3 regions of the Paenibacillus sp. FSL R7-0652 genome follow, and region 3 is predicted to be linked to each of the others. Evidence: predicted binding sites of a transcription regulator. Region 3 holds the regulator's gene; each other region holds the start of a gene.
The links. The regulator LexA, encoded in region 3, represses DNA repair genes until DNA is damaged. The targets are predictions, from matches to a motif close to CGAACATATGTTCG.
Positions count from the first base shown of each region.

Region 1: addB (helicase-exonuclease AddAB subunit AddB) is a predicted target of LexA. The motif match lies at 3,682-3,695, and genes of this name have one in related genera.
Region 2: recA (recombinase RecA) is a predicted target of LexA. The motif match lies at 3,473-3,486, and genes of this name have one in related genera.

Region 1 covers NZ_CP152001.1:4,674,284-4,680,560, forward strand. Annotated here, with positions in the region: gene addA (helicase-exonuclease AddAB subunit AddA) at 1-117, opposite strand, end outside; gene addB (helicase-exonuclease AddAB subunit AddB) at 114-3,617, opposite strand; gene MKY97_RS20460 (class I SAM-dependent rRNA methyltransferase) at 4,041-5,417, opposite strand; gene MKY97_RS20465 (Na/Pi symporter) at 5,735-6,277, shown strand, end outside.
Region 2 covers NZ_CP152001.1:2,477,985-2,484,261, forward strand. Annotated here, with positions in the region: gene MKY97_RS11340 (RodZ family helix-turn-helix domain-containing protein) at 1-166, shown strand, start outside; gene MKY97_RS11345 (hypothetical protein) at 240-404, shown strand; gene MKY97_RS11350 (YajQ family cyclic di-GMP-binding protein) at 555-1,046, shown strand; gene pgsA (CDP-diacylglycerol--glycerol-3-phosphate 3-phosphatidyltransferase) at 1,363-1,950, shown strand; gene MKY97_RS11360 (competence/damage-inducible protein A) at 2,060-3,316, shown strand; gene recA (recombinase RecA) at 3,556-4,620, shown strand; gene MKY97_RS11370 (RecX family transcriptional regulator) at 4,824-5,588, shown strand; gene rny (ribonuclease Y) at 5,897-6,277, shown strand, end outside.
Region 3 covers NZ_CP152001.1:3,770,386-3,776,662, forward strand. Annotated here, with positions in the region: gene MKY97_RS16695 (ABC transporter permease subunit) at 1-520, opposite strand, end outside; gene MKY97_RS16700 (HAD family hydrolase) at 1,195-1,986, opposite strand; gene MKY97_RS16705 (hypothetical protein) at 2,015-2,527, opposite strand; gene MKY97_RS16710 (DUF896 domain-containing protein) at 2,656-2,865, opposite strand; gene MKY97_RS16715 (LysM peptidoglycan-binding domain-containing protein) at 2,961-3,338, opposite strand; gene lexA (transcriptional repressor LexA) at 3,645-4,271, shown strand; gene MKY97_RS16725 (aldehyde dehydrogenase) at 4,442-5,743, opposite strand; gene MKY97_RS16730 (hypothetical protein) at 6,040-6,277, opposite strand, start outside.

The DNA.
Region 1 (6,277 bases), 900 kb from region 3:
AGCTGTTTTCCCTGATCCCGCAGCCGCAGCGACCAGAATATCTTCTCCATGCTCGGCAATGGCACTCCACTGATCATCACTCCAGAAGCTGCCTTCCGGTTTAGGCATATGCATCATAACGTTTCTCCTTCCCTGCTGTGAGACAGCATGTCCCAAATCTGCTGTTTGCCCGGTTTGGACAGCAGTTTATAGTCGTTCCCCTCAATATTCTCATCAAATTGGCAGACCGGTTTGTACGGACAGAACGTGCATGCAACCTCCTGCTGTATACGATACGGCTCAATCGCTGTATCACCATCCGTAATCCGCGTTCCGATATCGCGAATGTTACCTCGAACCGCCGCAAGCAGTGTGTCCCACTGTTCAGGTGCGGCTACTGCGGCACTGCTGTAGAAACTGCCATCCGCCTTCAAAGCCACCGGAATAATTGCAGAGTGTCCTTTATCCAGTGTGCGGTCCATTTGAGCAACAGCATCGCGGTCGGCCAAAAGCAGGCCTTTCATTTTAAATCGTTTCAGCAGCTCCTGCCCCGCCTGTTCTGATGTCATACCGTTTGCTGACTGCAGCAGAGGATTATGCACATGGAAATAGAGAGTGCCTCCGGGCAGCGCCGTTTCTCCTAACCACTCTTCAGCTGCACTCAGCAGTACTTCCAGATAAGTGAGCATTTGCAGCGATAATCCATAGTACACCTCATGAAGTTTGAGATCGGTCTGACTGGACTTGTAGTCAATCACGCGCAGCAGCAGTCCGTTCTCGCCTTCAGCGACATCCACGCGGTCAATCCGGCCCACGATTTCCAGGACACAGCCATTCTCCAGTTCAAAACGCAGTGGAGGCAGCGGTTTGCCTGGACCAAAATCAAGCTCCAGCCCGATCGGTTCAAAACTGCCGCGTCTGGACTGCTCGCCGAGAATAACGGACGCGCGGCTGACAATATCCTTTAATTTGCGGAAAATATACCCGTAACGCTTCGTGCTCAGCAAGATCTCTCCCTGAAGCTGAGGAGCGATCTGTTCGACCGTTTGCTCGGCTTCCTGTCGGCACTGTTCCGGTGTCAGACTGCCCCAGCTGCGATTTTCCTCACGCAGACGCATGGCCAGCTGACTCAGTGCAGCATGGAACAGCTGACCGATATCCGGGGCCTGAAGACGATATATTTGCCGCTCTTTGAGCTTCAGCCCGTGTGATGCAAAATGAGAGAAAGGACAGGCTGCAAATCGTTCCATACGTGACACACTTGTCCGTACCTCTGTACCGTACAGTCTGCGGCTGGTCGATGTTTGCAGCGTCAGGGCACGGTTGCGGTAAAAGATCGAGCTGAGCAGCCGTTCCAGCTGCGGACGGCTCGTCTCCCGGGTTACATGCCAGTTGTAGACTGCCCACCACATCTCGGGAATCTCTTCTCCCCTGCGCCATCTGCGAAGCTGTCCAATCAGCATCGAAAGACTCCGTTCGGGATGAACAGCATATGAATCGTGCAGCGATTCTGAATCCATTACTGGCGGCTGCGCAAGCAAAGGCTGCTCCTGCAATCCGAACATTTTACGCACATGACGCACAATTTCGGAAGGCAGTAACGGCTTGCCTTCATCGTCCGCCACCGGATAACTCAGCCATAACTGTTTGCTGGCAGCTGTCAAAGCGGTATAGATCAGGAAGCGTTCATCCAGCATTAATCTCGTTGCTCCGGGACCAAGGCCCATGCCTCTTTCCGTCAGCAGCAGCCTCTCCTGTTCCGTGAGTACACCGTTATCCTGAGGGATTGCCGGCAGCTCTCCATCGACCGCCCCAAGAATAAATACATATTTAATATCGCGCAGACGCGTACGATCCATGGAACCAAACAGCACCTGATCAAGTGCCGGGGGAACAAGCCCCAGCTTGAGTTCAGTCAATCCGGTTTCGATCATGCCTGCAAATAAAGAAATGTCCAAGCGTTCATTTCCCATCATATCAACCATCTGGTCCAGCAGATCGAGTACAGCCCCCCACATCTGACGATGCTCTCTGGACCGCTCAGGATCTCCCTGTGCTTTGGCCAGAGCGGACATCTGATCCAGTTTACGTGCAATATCTGCATCCTCTAACAGTCCGAATAATGCTTCACATTGAGCAGCGGCTGTTTTTGCTTTTTTCATTCGTTTCTCAAACGTGCCGAGTGCCGATGTAATTACAGTCCGGCAGCTTTCCATCTGTGATAACAAAGCATCCCGTCCCCGGCTGCGTCCTTCCTGGGCATTATCTTCCAGAGACAAACTTGGAACATACTTCCACGGCTTGCCATCCGTCCAGCGATATCCATGGATACCGCAGGCAAGTACATAGTTTTCGAGCTGGTCCATGTTTTCACGTGTAATGGAACCATTCAGCGGAAGCAGCAGATCTGTTTTGACACAGCGAAATACATCCTCGTACCGCCAGTTGCGGCGAACAATATCCAATGCCGCACGAATAAATTCGGATAATGGATGATGCAGTTCACTTCGTCTTCGGTCCAGAAAGACCGGAACATCATAATCCCTGAATAACGGCTCCGCAATATCAGCATAGGTCTCTAATCCGCGAACAAGCACTGCCATATCCCGATATCTGGCCCCATCCTCCTGCGCAAGACGACGCATTTCACGCAGTGCGCCCTCCAGTTCTGCCCGGCGATTCTCCGCAGCAGCCAAGCGAATTCCCGAGTCTTCGCCTTCGCTTCTCCAGCGAACACGCCGATCAAACCCAGCCTCCAGATGGGCAAGTCCTGGCCGATCCTTAAATCTCGGCAGTACTTCGTCATGAAGTATTGTCGTATCGCTGGACACACCCAAATGCTCTGCCATGCCTTTGAGCCGCGTATAAGCACTAGCTGTTGGATAAAATAATTCCAGCTCCCCCGGCAGTACAAACTGCTCGTAAGCACGATCAAGCGTTAAGGAAATGGTTACAGACGAGGCCTGCAGCATGAGCTGTCCTATGACACTCATCTCCTGCGGAGTGAATCCATGAAAACCGTCAATCCAGACTTCAGCTCCCTGCAGCCATGTGCTTTCCGGCAAACGCCCCGTCAGCTCGTTCAGTGTATCTTCATCATCAATATATAAATTAGTCAGTTCCCTCTCGTAGTCGTGGTAGATCAAGTTCAAATCATGCAGCTTATCCTCCAGAATGGGTGAAGTAGATGCAATCTCCCACGCTGCAAGCCCCTCTTCGAGTACCGAAGCATGCACTTCGTATCGTTTAAACTCACTATATAATTGGGTCAATTCCCCAATAAAACCAAGCTGGCTGCCCGAAGCAGCAAACAACCTCAATTCTTCCTTCCGACGCTGGATGACTTTATATAAAAGCATCTTCTTGCCCTCAGCTCCAATCGGAATGCGGGCAGAACCGCCAGCCTCCTGCATAACACGATAAGCAAGACGACGGAAGCCAAGTACTTCGGCACGCATCGTACCTTTAATGCCTTCGGAAGAAACCAGTGCCTGCTCTGTCCGAAATGAGCTTTGTTCAGGAACAAGCAGAATCAGCGGTTTTCCTTGAGGCTCCTGCCTAAGCAGGGATGTGATTTCCCGGGTAATCAGTGTGCTTTTGCCACTGCCTGCCCGGCCAATAACAAAGTGTACGGACATGTGTCATCCTCCAAACTGCACGTACAAGATTTTAATTTCCAGTATATCATACCTTACTCACTTCGGAACATACGTTTGCCATGATCCACCAAATATGACGAACAGCTTAATTACCAATAAGAAAGACCATAAATATACTGTGAAAGCTGATGCAATCATTATTACGTCTACTGGAACTTCATAACAGGAACTTAACAATAGAACCTGAACAAAGTTGCTGTCTGCATTGTACAGACGGCAGCTTCAACTATTAGAGCGAAGTTCAATGACAATTCAATTGTGGTACGACTTCTAACGGTTTCACACAGCCAATACCACGCCAAGATCAAGCTTTTCCTCATAAAGAAAAATACCCTATAAGATGGACTTTTTAAAGTGCCTATCCCATAGGGTACAATTCATTCTAAATAAAAGAGAATATGCTTAATTCTTTTTGCTTCGCACTTCAAAAATAGCGAATTTCAAGTAGTGCCCTTCATCTACGCCCAAAATTTGCGGATGATCCTTGCCAGCGGCTTTCCAGTCAATCAAACGGAGCACTTTACCTGCATCTTCTGCGGCATCCGCTATCGTTTCAAGGAAAAGATCAGGACGCATATGATAAGAACAGCTTGCCGTTACCAGATATCCGCCCTCGTTGACAAGTTTCATACCCTGCAGATTAATGTCCTTGTAACCACGGCATGCTCCCTTGACTGCGGATTTTGTTTTCGCAAACGCAGGCGGATCAAGGATAACGACATCAAACGTTTTTCCAGCACCGGATAATGCCTTGGACGTGTCCACCTTTTGTTCCGCCGCCCGTGCTCGTGCATTGCGCTCGTCTAGTCCTTTGACCTGTTCACGCAGGTATTGAAAGGCATCAGCTACTACAAACTCGACCCGATCCGTAAAACCGTTCAGTTCTACATTCGTTCGTGCACTTTCGATGGCATGTTCGGAAATATCAAGACAAGTTACCTTCTTCGCTCCATATTTGCATGCATTCAAGGTAAAGCTGCCGGTGTGCGAGAAACACTCCAGCACCGTGGCCCCGTCCCAATACGGGAAAGTCACCACTTTGCCGCCCTTATTCACAGGCAGCTGCTGCTCGCTTCCTTCGTGCTCGATCTGCTGCAGCGTGATGCCGCTTTTATACCCCCAGCCTTTCATCAGCGGTTCAATGGCCGCACGGTTCTCACGCTGGTCGAAGAAGTAGCCTGTTTTCTGACCCTCCACAATATCCACCTTGATGAGCAGTCCATTTTCAGTCACCGTAATATGACGCGGACAATCTCCATAGAGCGGACCTTTGACCTGCTCCAGACCTTCCAGTTCACGAATAGATACATCACTTCGCTCATAAATGCCTTCTGGCTGCATGACTTCAATGAGCGCCTGTACAATGGCTTCACGGCAGCGATCCATCCCAAGGGTCAGGATTTGCACCACTAGAATGCTGCCGAATCGGTCAACGATCAGTCCGGGCAGAAAATCGGCTTCGCCGTAAACGAGACGATACGCTTCCCCATCCTGTATGAAACGTTCCCGGTGACGCAGACAGTCATGAAAACGTGCTGCGAAAAAGGCCGTGTCCATCTGTTCAAATTCCAAAGGCTGGTACGAGACCACGCGCACGGTAATCTGCGAAGCCGGATTATAATAACCCGTCGCCAAGTAACGACCTTGATGATTCAGTACATTGACGATATCACCCGGTTCCGGATTGCCGTCTACGGACGCAATTTCATTTTTAAAAACCCAGGGGTGTGCATGTTCCAGCCGTTTTTTGCGGCTGCGTTCCAGTGTTACGGATGGCAAGATTGATCCACTTCTTTCTTATTTTAGTTGAAAAGACAGGTTTGGGCGGCAAGACGCTCCGGGGGCGAATTGATCCTACGATCGCTGTTGTCTCCAGATTTTTCTGATTCCCCTTCTCCAAAGGGAAAATCCGGAGACAAAGGCGCACGCTTCGCTTCTTCAGATTCAATTTCGTCCCCTCCGCTGCGTTTGTCGAATCACCGTATCTTTTGGATTGGGAGCTGGCTGTTTTTTGTATAACCCCCTCACCTGTCATGCTTGTCTCTTTTTCCTCATAGAATAAGTGATAAGGAAATGCACGGGAGGAAGGGATACTCATGTTCAGGGAAATAATTCTGCCTTTGCTGTATGGGCTTATCATTTTTTTTGGCGGCATGAAGCTGATGGAGACGGCGCTGCAGCGAATGGCCGGGCCTATGCTCGCAGGCTGGCTGAACCGCGCCACCTCTGCCCCGTGGAAGGGCATGGTATTCAGCGCTGGTGCAACGGCACTGCTGCAGAGCAGCACAGCCGTAACCGTACTGACGATTGGATTGGCTAATGCACGATTAATTACCTACGGCCGTACGCTCGGCATTATCCTTGGAACCAATATCGGAACCTGTCTGACAACGGAACTGGTCGGCCTTCAGATAGGACGTGCTTCACTGCCGCTGCTGCTCCTATCGCTGACAGGATGGTCCATATTTGTTATCCTTGCTGAACGCAATCAAGCTGCTCCTGCGCGTACCCGCCGGACGTTGGCCAACATACAATTCAGCTTCCTCGCAGCAGCAGGCTTCGCGCTCGTCATGACAGGCATTCAGGTCATGCAGTCCATTGCCATTCCGCTCCGCAGCATGGGGGTATTTCAATGGTTT
Region 2 (6,277 bases), 1.3 Mb from region 3:
TGCCACGACAATTGATGTTGGAGGTCAAGTGGTAACGGACGGGAAAGCGACAAACCGGATTCGACTTAAATTGGATACGGACAGCGCAGCTTCCACGATGGGGTCAGAAGGCACAAGTGGTACGAATACCACGGACTCCTCAGAAGCGGGTACTTCAAGCGAATAACCTGGTTGACTGGAGGAGACAATAAGTTTGTCTTCAATTGCAGTTAACTTATGGTGAAGTGAGGTGGATGGCTATGACAGTCAGCTGGATCGTAACGGGTTTAGGTATCATTGTCAGCCTCCTGGGTTATTATCTGACTCCTAATGCCTGGGGCTACGGAATACTGGGCTTTGGACTTGCGCATATCGTTCTTGGTGTGCTCGATATGTTCAGACAGCCTAACCGCAGCCGATATTAGAGGCAGCTGAACCTGCAAGCATTTTTGGTGACCGGAAGGTACACCAAAAATGCTTTTTTCTATGATTAAACACAGCTAATATTAGACTTTTGATTGGAGTTTACTCTATAATGTTACAGAACATATGATTAACTGAAAGGGTGACTCGCTTTGAGTTCAGAAAATTCATTTGATATCGTGTCCAAAATGGACTTGCAGGAACTGACTAATGCCGTAACACAAACGGAAAAGGAAATTGGCAATCGTTATGATTTCAAGGGCAGTAAAAGCAGCTTGAAATTGGATAAAGACGCTCTAACGATTGTGTCAGATGATGAGAGCAAGTTAAAGGCGGTTATTGAGGTACTGCAGTCCAAAATGGCAAAGCGGGGGCTGCCGCTGAAAAATATGGATTATGGAAAAGTGGAGCCGGCTTCATCGGGTACTGTTCGTCAGCGTTTGAATTTCAAGCAGGGAATTGATCAGGATGCTGCCAAAAAAATCAATATCCTTATTCGTGATTCCAAACTCAAGGTGAAGAGTCAGATTCAAGGTGACCAGCTTAGGGTAACGGGTAAAAGTAAAAATGATCTGCAGGCTGTTATGCAGCTGCTTAATGGGGCCAACCTGCCGCTGGACCTGCAATATACCAATTTTAAATAAAGGTACCGCTGCAGCAATGTATTTTTGACACTGTATTGGTACGTATATTATACTGAATGTGCATTGCTGGCAGTCATGCATCAAGTCCAGTCTTTATCGTTTGCTGACTTTGTGAAAAGCAGTACACTTCTGGAAGTCACCGGAGCGTTTAAAGCGGTTTTTCGTTTGGGCGGTAGACTTTATTTTTTGCGCTTTTACATAGGGTTTGATCTTAAATCCAAGTCGACGTTTCAAACGTTCATCACTTGCTTTAGATGATGAATACGGGATTAAGATGAAGGTTTGAAGTAATGGAGATACAAAGGGAGGGCGTCTTGTGAATTTACCCAACCGGATTACGCTTGCACGAATTTGCTTAATCCCTTTTTTGATGGTGTTCCTGCTTGTGGATTTTCCGTTTTATCCAGAGCCGTTACATCTTGGGAGCTTTGTGCTTCCGTATAATCAGTTAATTGCTGCTCTTATTTTTATCGTTGCTGCAAGCACGGATGGAATAGACGGCTATCTTGCAAGGAAAAACAATATGGTCACCAATTTGGGCAAACTGCTGGACCCGCTCGCCGACAAGCTGCTGGTTACCGCCGTTCTGATTTCATTGGTTCAGATGGGCAAGCTGGATTCATGGATTGCAGTTGTTATTATCAGCCGTGAATTTGCCGTGACCGGTCTGCGTCAGATTGCTCTGCTGGACGGTTCGGTTGTTGCCGCAAGTGCCTGGGGCAAACTGAAGACATTCGTGCAGATTATAGCGATTGTTTTGCTGCTGCTGAACAATTTTCCGTTTTCATACACAGGCGTTCATGTCGACGAGATTGCAGTATGGGCAGCGGCTCTGATCACCATCTGGTCGGGAATTGACTACTTTATCAAAAACAAAAATTTGCTTCATTTATCAAAAGCGTAATGAATTATGCTTAAACGGGTAATGATGAAAGACTTATCGGGTCAAAGGGCAATAGGAGCTTATCCTATTGCCCTTTGACTACTCAACAAGTGCACAGGAGGAAGCTGAAATGAAAGCAGAGATTATCGCAGTTGGGACAGAGCTGCTGCTGGGACAAATCGTGAATACGAACGCCAGATATCTTTCCCGGGAACTAGCTGCAATGGGGATTGACGTATATTTTCAGACGGTAGTCGGGGATAATCTGAATCGGCTCAGTGAAGCGATACGCATCGCGCAGGGACGTGCAGACATTATTTTATTTTCCGGAGGCATTGGCCCGACCCAGGATGATCTGACCAAAGATGCACTGGCCGCTGTATTGAATCGAAAGCTCCATATTGATCGTATGGCTATGGACAAAATAGAAGGTTTCTTCCGGGATCGGAATGTTGAAATGACGGAGAATAATCGACGTCAAGCCATTGTGCTTGAGGGTGGAACGCCTCTGGCGAATGAAACCGGACTTGCTGCAGGCAACGCGATTGCGGATAACGATAAATATTATGTTGTGATGCCTGGGCCGCCCAAAGAGCTTATTCCGATGTTTGAGCAGGAAGTCAAGCCTTGGCTGTTCCAGCATGCTCTTACAGAAGAGATGCCGATTTATTCTCGTATGCTGAAATTCGCAGGTATTGGGGAGTCTGCTCTGGAGGATCGACTGCTTGACCTGATTGACGGGCAGACAGACCCTACGATTGCTCCTTACGCGAGTGAAGGTGAAGTGACGGTACGCGTCTCTACAAAGGCTCCAAGCGAAGGAGAAGCGAAACTGAAGCTCGATGCCATGGAAGTCCAGATTCGCGAACGGTTGTCTGAACACCTCTACGCCAACGAGGATGTACCGATTGAATACACGATTGTGACAATGATGTCTGATATGGGTCTGACCTTGAGTGCGGCGGAAAGCTGTACTGGAGGGCTCGTGATGCAGAGCCTCACTTCCGTCCCTGGAAGTGCCTCGATGCTGAAAGGCGGCATCGTCTGTTACTCCAATGAGATCAAAGAAAAGCTGCTCAATGTTCCGCACAGTTATCTTGAAGGTGAAGATGCACCGGGCGCGGTTAGTCCAGAAGTGGCAAAAGTGCTTGCTGAGCAGGTCCGCATGATCGGCGATGCCGACTTCGGGCTGGCAGTAACCGGGGTAGCCGGTCCAGGATATTCAGAGCGCAAACCGCCGGGTCTTGTGTTTATAGCTTTGGCTGAGCGCGGGAAGGATACTGAAATTCATGAGCTGCGGATTAACGGTAACCGGGAAACGGTTCGTATTCGTTCGGCAAAGGCGATTCTGTATCGTTTATGGCAAAAATTAGTGGCTATCGATTAAGCGGTGTGAAGCAGATTGCAATTGATTAATTAACGAAGTATAATGAACGAAGACGGAAGAACCGTAAAATGTGGCTTAACAGCCCTGTTTACGGTTCTTTTTCTATTTTTTTATCGATTTCAATGAGGAAGAGGCGCCTCTGCCTGGACAAAAAAACGAATGTATGTTCGAAAAAAAGCTTGGCAAACGAGTTAAAACAAGGTATCATTACATTATAAACAGTAAAGGGTGTGAGTTTATTGTCAGACCGTCGTGCTGCGCTTGATATGGCGCTCCGTCAAATAGAGAAGCAATTTGGTAAAGGTTCCATCATGAAACTGGGTGAGTCGACTCACATGAATGTAGAAATTATTCCCAGCGGATCGTTGGCTTTGGATATTGCATTAGGAACAGGCGGCTTACCAAAAGGCCGTATTGTTGAAATATATGGACCTGAATCTTCAGGTAAAACTACGGTGGCACTGCATGCCATTGCTGAAGTTCAACGTGTAGGTGGACAAGCTGCATTTATTGATGCCGAGCATGCACTGGATCCGAACTATGCAAGCAAACTGGGCGTTAATATTGACGAATTGCTCTTGTCTCAGCCAGATACAGGCGAGCAGGGACTGGAGATCGCCGAAGCTCTTGTACGCAGTGGTGCAGTAGATATCATCGTTATTGACTCCGTAGCTGCTCTCGTACCAAAAGCAGAGATTGAAGGAGAGATGGGCGATTCCCACGTAGGTTTGCAGGCACGTCTGATGTCTCAGGCGCTGCGTAAATTGTCCGGTGCAATCAGCAAATCCAAAACGATTGCCATCTTCATTAACCAGCTTCGTGAAAAAGTTGGCGTAATGTTTGGTAACCCGGAAACCACACCAGGTGGTCGTGCATTGAAGTTCTATTCTACCGTCCGACTGGATGTGCGCCGTATTGAGAGCATTAAGTCAGGTAATGACATTACGGGTAACCGTACGCGTATTAAAGTTGTTAAAAACAAAGTTGCACCTCCGTTTAAACAAGCGGAAGTTGATATTATGTATGGTGAAGGTATTTCCAAAGAGGGAAGTATCATTGATATCGGTACAGATCTGGACATCGTAAACAAAAGTGGTGCTTGGTATTCATACGAAGGTGAACGTTTAGGTCAAGGCCGTGAGAATGCGAAGCAGTTCATGAAAGAACATAAAGAGATTGCTGATATCATTGAACAGAAAATTCGTGAGGCCAGCAATTTGACAACTGCTGTTCCTGCACCGACTAGTGAAGAACAAGAAAAAGAAGCGGCTGAGGAACAGGAATTATTTGAAATCAATGAGTAATCTTCTGTCCGGAGGCAGATTCCTGCCTTCTGGCCTGTCCTTACGCTTGTAATAAACAGGTGTTGAAGCTTATCTAGCTGAATAGGATCGGTTTCTCGCGAAGCGAATTAAACAGCCTCTGTCCATTCCGGACAGAGGCTGTTAGCATCTATGCCATAGTAAGCTGTAAAGATCAAAATATAACGGGGAGCGTGAAGTTTGTAATGAGGCCTCACCAAAGTCAGCAAGAATATGATGAACACGACGAAGAACTTCATGAGCACGCAGCATCAGACGGCATCTCGCAATTTCCGGATGATGAAGAACTTGTAATTACCCGGGTAGAGCGTACCAAGAGCAGAGAAGCCCGGTACCGCATTTCATTTGGCATTTATTCCATTACAGTTCTGGAAGATGTAATGATTAAGTACAGGATGACACGCGGCACGGTTTTTCTTAAGAAGGACCTTGAGGAAATCGTTGTTGCTGATGAGCGTCAGCGAACGTACGTGCAGTCCTTACGTTTTTTGGAGTTTAAGCAGCGTACCCGGCATGAATTGAGCCAGAAGCTCAAGCAAAAGGAATTCGCGGCACCGATCATTGAAGAGGTTTTGGACAGGCTTGAACAGGAAAAACTCATAGATGATGATCTGTTTGCTAAGGAATGGACGAGACAGCGTATGGAGGGCCAGCGGAAGGGAAAACTGTGGATAAGGCAGGAACTGCGTCAAAAGGGCATCGCTAATGATCTCATTGCAGAGGTGCTGGACGATGTGAGTGCAGATGCAGAATTGGACACTGCATTAACAGCGGGCCGTAAAAAATGGAAACAGGTCCGGGGAGACGTGCAGGAGAAGAAACGTAAAACGTTCCCTTACTTGATGCGGCGCGGTTTTAGCATGGAACTGGTGCGCCGGGTTGTAAATCGTTTAATAGAAGAAGATGGAGCGGAAGACGCTGAAGATGACGAAGCCTTGTTATGGGACTAGACGAGAAGACTAACATACTGCATTCTCTTGACAATTTCTTTCGTCAAATACTAAAATGGACATGAGTCTGTAAGAAAAGGACAACCCTTTTTCCTTCCAAAAAAGCGGTTTCGGTTTCTGCGGATTTATACCATTCCTGATTATGGGTTCACTGGAAACAGTGAATAGTACATGTAGTCATGTACATGTGAAATGAAAATCGGCGGGGGATCGCCGTGAGTATTCGTTATTCCCAAACATATGTAAGGTATGAAAACAGCAAATGACCCAAGGCGTGCCTTGGAGGAACCAACGAGGAGGTGAACAGTATGGACATCTTTATCACGATCGTTCTCGTTGTGGCCGCGCTCGTTATTGGGTTCGGAGTCGGATATTTTATTCGCAAATCTCTTGCAGAGGCTAAGATCTCAAGTGCGGAACAAGCTGCCGTACAAATCGTGGAGAACGCGAAGAAAGAGGCAGAGGCACTGAAGAAAGAAACAGTGCTGGAAGCGAAGGATGAAATCCATCGTATTCGCGCTGAAGCTGAAAAAGACACTCGTGAACGTCGGAACGAAATTCAACGACAAGAGAGACGATTGCTGCAAAAAGAAGAGTCGCTGGATAAAAAATTGGAATCACTCGAACGTAAAGAAGAGCAAGTGGCTAACAAAGAGAAACGTATTGATGAAACACAGCAGCAGATCGAA
Region 3 (6,277 bases):
TATATATCGTTCTGAACCATTCTGCACGCTGCATAAATGGAATGTTATCTCCTGTGAAAAATGCGACAAGACCGTTGATTGAACCGTTTACTGCTGTGAGCTGCAGAATCATACCGGCTACGATAACAATGGACAGGAAGTGAGGCAGATATGAGGCTGTCTGCACAAACTTTTTGAAGCGTTTGCTCTTCACCTCGTTAAGCATGAGCGCAAATATGATCGGCACCGGGAATGTAAACAACATCGCAAGCCCGCCCAGCATGAGTGTATTGCTGAAGACTCGCCAGAACGTCGGGTCCTCTATAAACATCTTGAAGTAACGCAGGCCAACCCAGGTTTCCCCAAAAATGCTCCCACCGGGAACAAAACGTCTAAATGCGATGATATTACCTAACATCGGGCCGTACTTGAAAATAATCAGATAAATGATGGGAAGCACTAACAGCGAGTACAACTGCCAATCCTTACGAATTAACGCAGCAGCTGTCCGCAATCTGCTTTCTCTGCGTGAAGATATCATCGGTATTGCTGCCTTTGATGTTTCTGACTCCATGTGTCATTCACTCCGATCCATGACTTGATTAGGAAATGATATGGTATCCCTTAGATGACATGTCCTCTATCACATTGATCCAGAAGACCTCTATGCTGTTTGATTCACCCCCACTGCAAAATAAACATGTAAGCGGTACCAACTTTGTTTTATGTACAATCAAACATATACAGAAATGTAGAGCTTGAACAATTCTGCTTTTGTTTGAATGTTAACTGAAATTTCTTGGATATGAAGCGCTTACAATACAAACAAATGAAAACCACTTTATAATGCTGGTCCCCTTCATATGAAATCATGTTTGTTCACAAGGTTTGCTTTGGCATCCGAATAAGAACCTGACTAAATTTAAAGTGTGATATAAATTGAATTTTAAAAGAAAATGGATTGCGCATCGAAGAATTTAAATACTAGTCATACTAGTATGTTAGTTGTATTTTATAGCAGCAGTTTCTTAATTTCAATATCTTTTCGCAAAAAAAATATACAACTGCTCCTAACAGATTGTTAGAAACACTCCTCTGTTTGCTCATAAACAAAAAAACATTGGTTATGACACACGAAAGATCACATCTTTCATGCCATAACCAATGTTAAATGAGTATTGTAGCTGTTGCGTAAAACCATATTCTCAAAGATATTTAGAAATTCGCAATGATATCTTCCAAATCAGATAAATGTTTGATTTCGTGGTCAGGTGAATAGGTTTCATTGTTGATTTTGTTTTCGCGATTAATCCAAACCGCACGGATTCCCGAAGAAAGCGCACCGCGAATATCCGTTGTTAGTTTATCGCCAACCATGATGCTTTCTTCTGCTTTAACACCGAGTTTACTTAAAGCATGATCGAAAATGGATGGATCAGGTTTACCTTTACCAAAGCTGCCAGAGATAATAATTTCATCAAAGAAAGGAGATAGCTCAGGTACACCATCCAGCTTCTCCTGCTGCAGGGCAGGACATCCGTTCGTCAAAAGCAGCAGTTTGTATTTTCCTTGCAGATGACGCAGCGTATCCATTGTTTCCTCATAAACATGAGGTCTCGATCTGCGTTCTGCCCCAAACTGTGAAGCCAAACGTTCTGCAAGCTCTTCTTGATCGACACCCAGCTTGAGCAAACCGCGGCGCCAGGACTCCTTCCGGTAAATCGGAGCCAACTGTTCAAGCTGGCGGAATTCTGGCTGTTCTCCTCCATTGAAGTTGGCCCAAAGGCCTTCAAATGGATTGATTCCAATCATTTTGGTAAAAGGAAATGTCTCATAGGATTCGTATAATTCACGTGCTTCGTTACGAACAGCTTCTTCAAGTGCCTCGGCATTAACGCCTGTTTCTGCTGCCGCAGTTAAACAAGTTTCATGAAAAGCCTCTCGAACACTGCGCTCGTCCCATAGTAAAGTATCATCCAGGTCGAACATAATCGCTTTCAATGCCATTCCGATCATCTGCCCCTTTATACATTAATTACTTATCAATGGTTTCCACGGTGATCTGGTGAGCTTTTGCAAATTTCATCAATCGCTCAGTCATTGCTTCTGTATCGTAACGATTTAACAACTTGGTAAAAACCCATCTTTTTCCGCGGCTGTTATGTTCAATGACAACCGTGCCTGGTTCAAATCTGAACTTGATAATATCATCAACGCCAATGGAGCGCTCGCGGTTCCCCTTCGTTGTAATGATCCGGCTGCTGCTGATTTTAATGTAAGGACGTCGAAGCATAAAAATAACAGCCAGAAATACATAAAGCAGCATCGTTACCCAATCCCATGTGGTCATTGGAGCTTTAACCAAAAAAGTACTCATGAACAGATACAGAAACGCCAAACCAATTAGAAAGATAGGAAATAACAAGCTTCTTCCTTTGTAAATATCTTCACCTGGATTTCCCGAAATAGGTTGACCGCTTTTTTTACGCTGTTGATTCAATTGCTTAGAATTTTTCCGAACCGTTCTCTCGAACGAACGCCGCGACATGTGAATCCCCCTTATGTGTCTTGTATCGGCTTACATAACTCGGTGTAAGCTCTTATCCCCCTATAGTAAGCATCCCAAATAGCATGAAGAAACCTAAATATCATAACGATATGTTTAGGTTTCTATAATTAATGTTTGAGTTTGCCTTGGTGGCCCTGACCATTCTCGTCGTCAACAATTTCAATTGAATCGAGCTGCTGTCTGAAATTGTTACGAATATTACCCAAATAAATTTCTCTCAACTTGGCACGTTCAGTAAGTTCTTCCTCTGACAGTCCAGTGGATTTCTGCTTGCGAGCCAATTCGTTAATACGTGCTACCAGACTATCAATATCCAAGCTTGTCCCCTCCAAAATTACAAAGTCATAATAACTTTGACATGATAAAGGCAGCTTGTCAAGTTGGCGCGCGGTAATGCACGATCAAATGCATTTTATTTAGCAAACTGAGGTAATACCAAAACCTGTCCTGTCTGAATTGTTGCTGATTCCAGTTGGTTCACCTTTTTAATTGCTTCTATATATACACGCGTATCCATCGTAGTTGGTTTATGCTCCACAGAAATACTCCACAACGTCTCCCCCTGAGATACAGCGATCTTTCCTCCAGGAAGCAGCTCTTTCTCATTACCAGCAAATACGGTTAGAACAGTACTGCAGCCTATCAATATAATTAATGAAGCAATAGCTAATTTGATTAACCCCTGCGAAAGTTTGAATCGTGATATTAATGTTCTAAATTGCCCTATGTTAGACCTCACAGCTTTCGAATTCACCGGTTCATAAATGCTCTGATAAGTTGAATATCTCATTTTGCATCCCGCCTCCAAACGTTTGTTCCTATCTGTTGAAAACAATATAACACGAACACCTGTTTTGTTCAACAACTTTTTTAGAACAATTGTTCGCCCTTTTTTCGACATTAAAACGTCATTAATCCGAAATTAACATACGCATGATTAAGACCTTGCCCTCAAATTTAACTCGAGTATCCACAAAAAAAGAGTAAAATGAAGAAATCACTGAAATAATGCGATTTCTTTAGAACTTATGTTTGTACGAACGGAGGTTCTATGTTATAATTTTCCCAAACGTTACTAAAATGGGGTTGATACGGTATGTCGAAGATATCCAGCAGGCAGCAGGCTATTCTGGAGTTTATACGAAATGAAGTCCGGTTGAAGGGGTATCCTCCTTCCGTACGAGAAATTGGCGAAGCCGTTGGACTGGCTTCCAGTTCTACGGTCCATGGACATTTGGATCGTTTGGAGAAGAAGGGTTTAATCAGACGTGACCCCACCAAGCCAAGAGCAATCGAACTCTTGAGCCAGGAAGAGTCCGAGCATTCTCATCAATTTGCCCACAGTGTTGCACGAATTCCAGTCGTGGGTAAAGTAACTGCCGGGGTTCCGATTACAGCAACTGAAAATATTGAAGATTACTTCCCGCTCCCTACTCATTATGTAGGCGAACAGAAAGTATTTATGCTTTCCGTTGTCGGGGACAGCATGATTGAAGCCGGTATCGTTAATGGAGATTATGTCATTGTTCGTCAGCAGCAGACCGCAGATAATGGGGATATTGTCGTTGCCATGACTGAGGATGATGAGGCTACAGTTAAGACATTTTATAAGGAAAAAGATCATATACGCCTTCAACCGGAGAATGCAACATTCGAGCCGCTGCGGTTGAAACATGTTAGTATTTTAGGTAAGGTTATCGGCCTTTTCCGCGACATTCATTAAGCTGCCTTTATTTTGATTTAGCTTGCTTCATTTGCTTGATCTTAACTTTAATATGAAAGAGGTTGCCCTGTTTACAGGACAACCTCTTTTTACTATAAATTATTTATCTCCAGCTAGAACAGGACCCTCCAACTTGATAACCCCTTGTATCCTCGTAAAAATCCAATCCATCATTTACTTCGTTTAAGGATGCTTTTGTGGTGTGAAAATACTTCAAAGCTCTGTTTTCCATGATATGAGCCCATTCCGCTCTCTCCTACACCGCCAAATGGCAAATAATGCGAGGTCATATGGGAGAGTGTTTCATTAATACATCCTCCACCAAAGGAAACTTGAGTCAAGACCTGTTCCTGTAAAGCCTCACTCTCCGTAAACAGATACAGCGCAAGTGGTTTAGGCCGACGTACGATCTCATCAAGCATTGGATTAAGATCATTATACGTAAATACTGGTAAAATAGGACCGAAGATTTCTTCCTGCATAACAGGAGAATCCCATGAGATATCCTCAAGAACGGTTGGTTCAATCATAAGCTGATCACGATTTGATCGTCCCCCTATGACAGCCGTGCCATTGGTAAGGAAAGCAGACAAACGATCAAAGTTGCGCGCATTGACAATATGAGGGAAACTCGCGTTCTCCATGACATTCGCGCCAAATTTCTCGGAGATTTCAGCTCTGATCTGTTCAACAAGTTGATCATGCACCTGCTCATGTACCAACAAGTAGTCTGGTGCAACACAAGTCTGCCCCGCATTCAGAAATTTTCCCCGTACAATCCGCTGAGCAGCCAGCTGCAAATCAGCATCCTGATGCACAATAGCCGGACTTTTCCCACCCAGCTCCAAAGTTACCGGAGTTAAATGCTCTGCAGCAGCTTTCATCACAATACGCCCAACACCTGTACTGCCTGTGAAGAAAATATAATCGAATTTCTCATTCAGCAGTGCTGTGCTTGTTTCTACCTCGCCTTCCATAACAGCAATATACTCCTGGGGATATACTTCCTGAATAAGGTCATGGATTAGATGAGATGTAGCCGGTGTAAGCTCTGAAGGCTTGATAACTGCACAATTTCCAGCAGCAATCGCACCAATGAGCGGTCCAAACGCCAGCTGAAACGGATAATTCCAAGGTGCGATGATTAACGCAACGCCGTAAGGTTCTGGATAGATCGTGCTGACTGCATCCGGCATAATCGAACTTGTTGGTACTGAGCGAGGTGCTGCCCATTCCTGCAGATGTTCCAAAGTGAAATCCAGCTCTCCCAGTACGATGCGAATCTCGGACCCATACGCTTCTGCTTCAGATTTATTCAAATCAGTATGGAGCGCGTCCAGAATTCGCTGCTGGTACTTTTCAATTCCTTTTCTCAACCGCTGCAAAGCATCAATACGATATTCCACATTTTTAGTCCGTCCTGTATTAAAAAAGGTGCGCTGTGTATTTACAAGTTGTTTTGCTTGATTCATCATTAACATCCCCAATTAAATTATTTGAAATTATATTGTTCAAAATTTAAATTAATTATATCTTTTATATATGAAACTATCAACATATAATTGAAACATTTCCGATGTAAAAATCTGAAATTTTCCTACTTTTTTTTAAAACGCCCTGCTCTATAGAATTGAATGTTGTTCTTTTTTCTCAGCTTCTGAATAGGAATTGGATGTTCTTAGTCGTTTTAATTGAATGAATGTAAAAAGGACAAGCCATTGTGTGCTCATCCTTCTCTCGTCCTTCATGCTTTGACCTTATCGATGTTTTAGTTCCAGCCTTTCTGTTTTAAGTACTGATCGCCATTGGCGAAAATTACTGCTGTCTCTTTGGTAACCTGCTGCAAATCATGTGCCACAATCATACCACTGTAATCCATAATCGGCCTTTCCATCTTCACAAATACACCGCAATCTTTAACATAGATCTCATCAGGATGTTCAGAATCATACATCAAGCTCGCAGGGACTGATTCCATGGAACTCGAGTAATCGCTTATCTCAGTA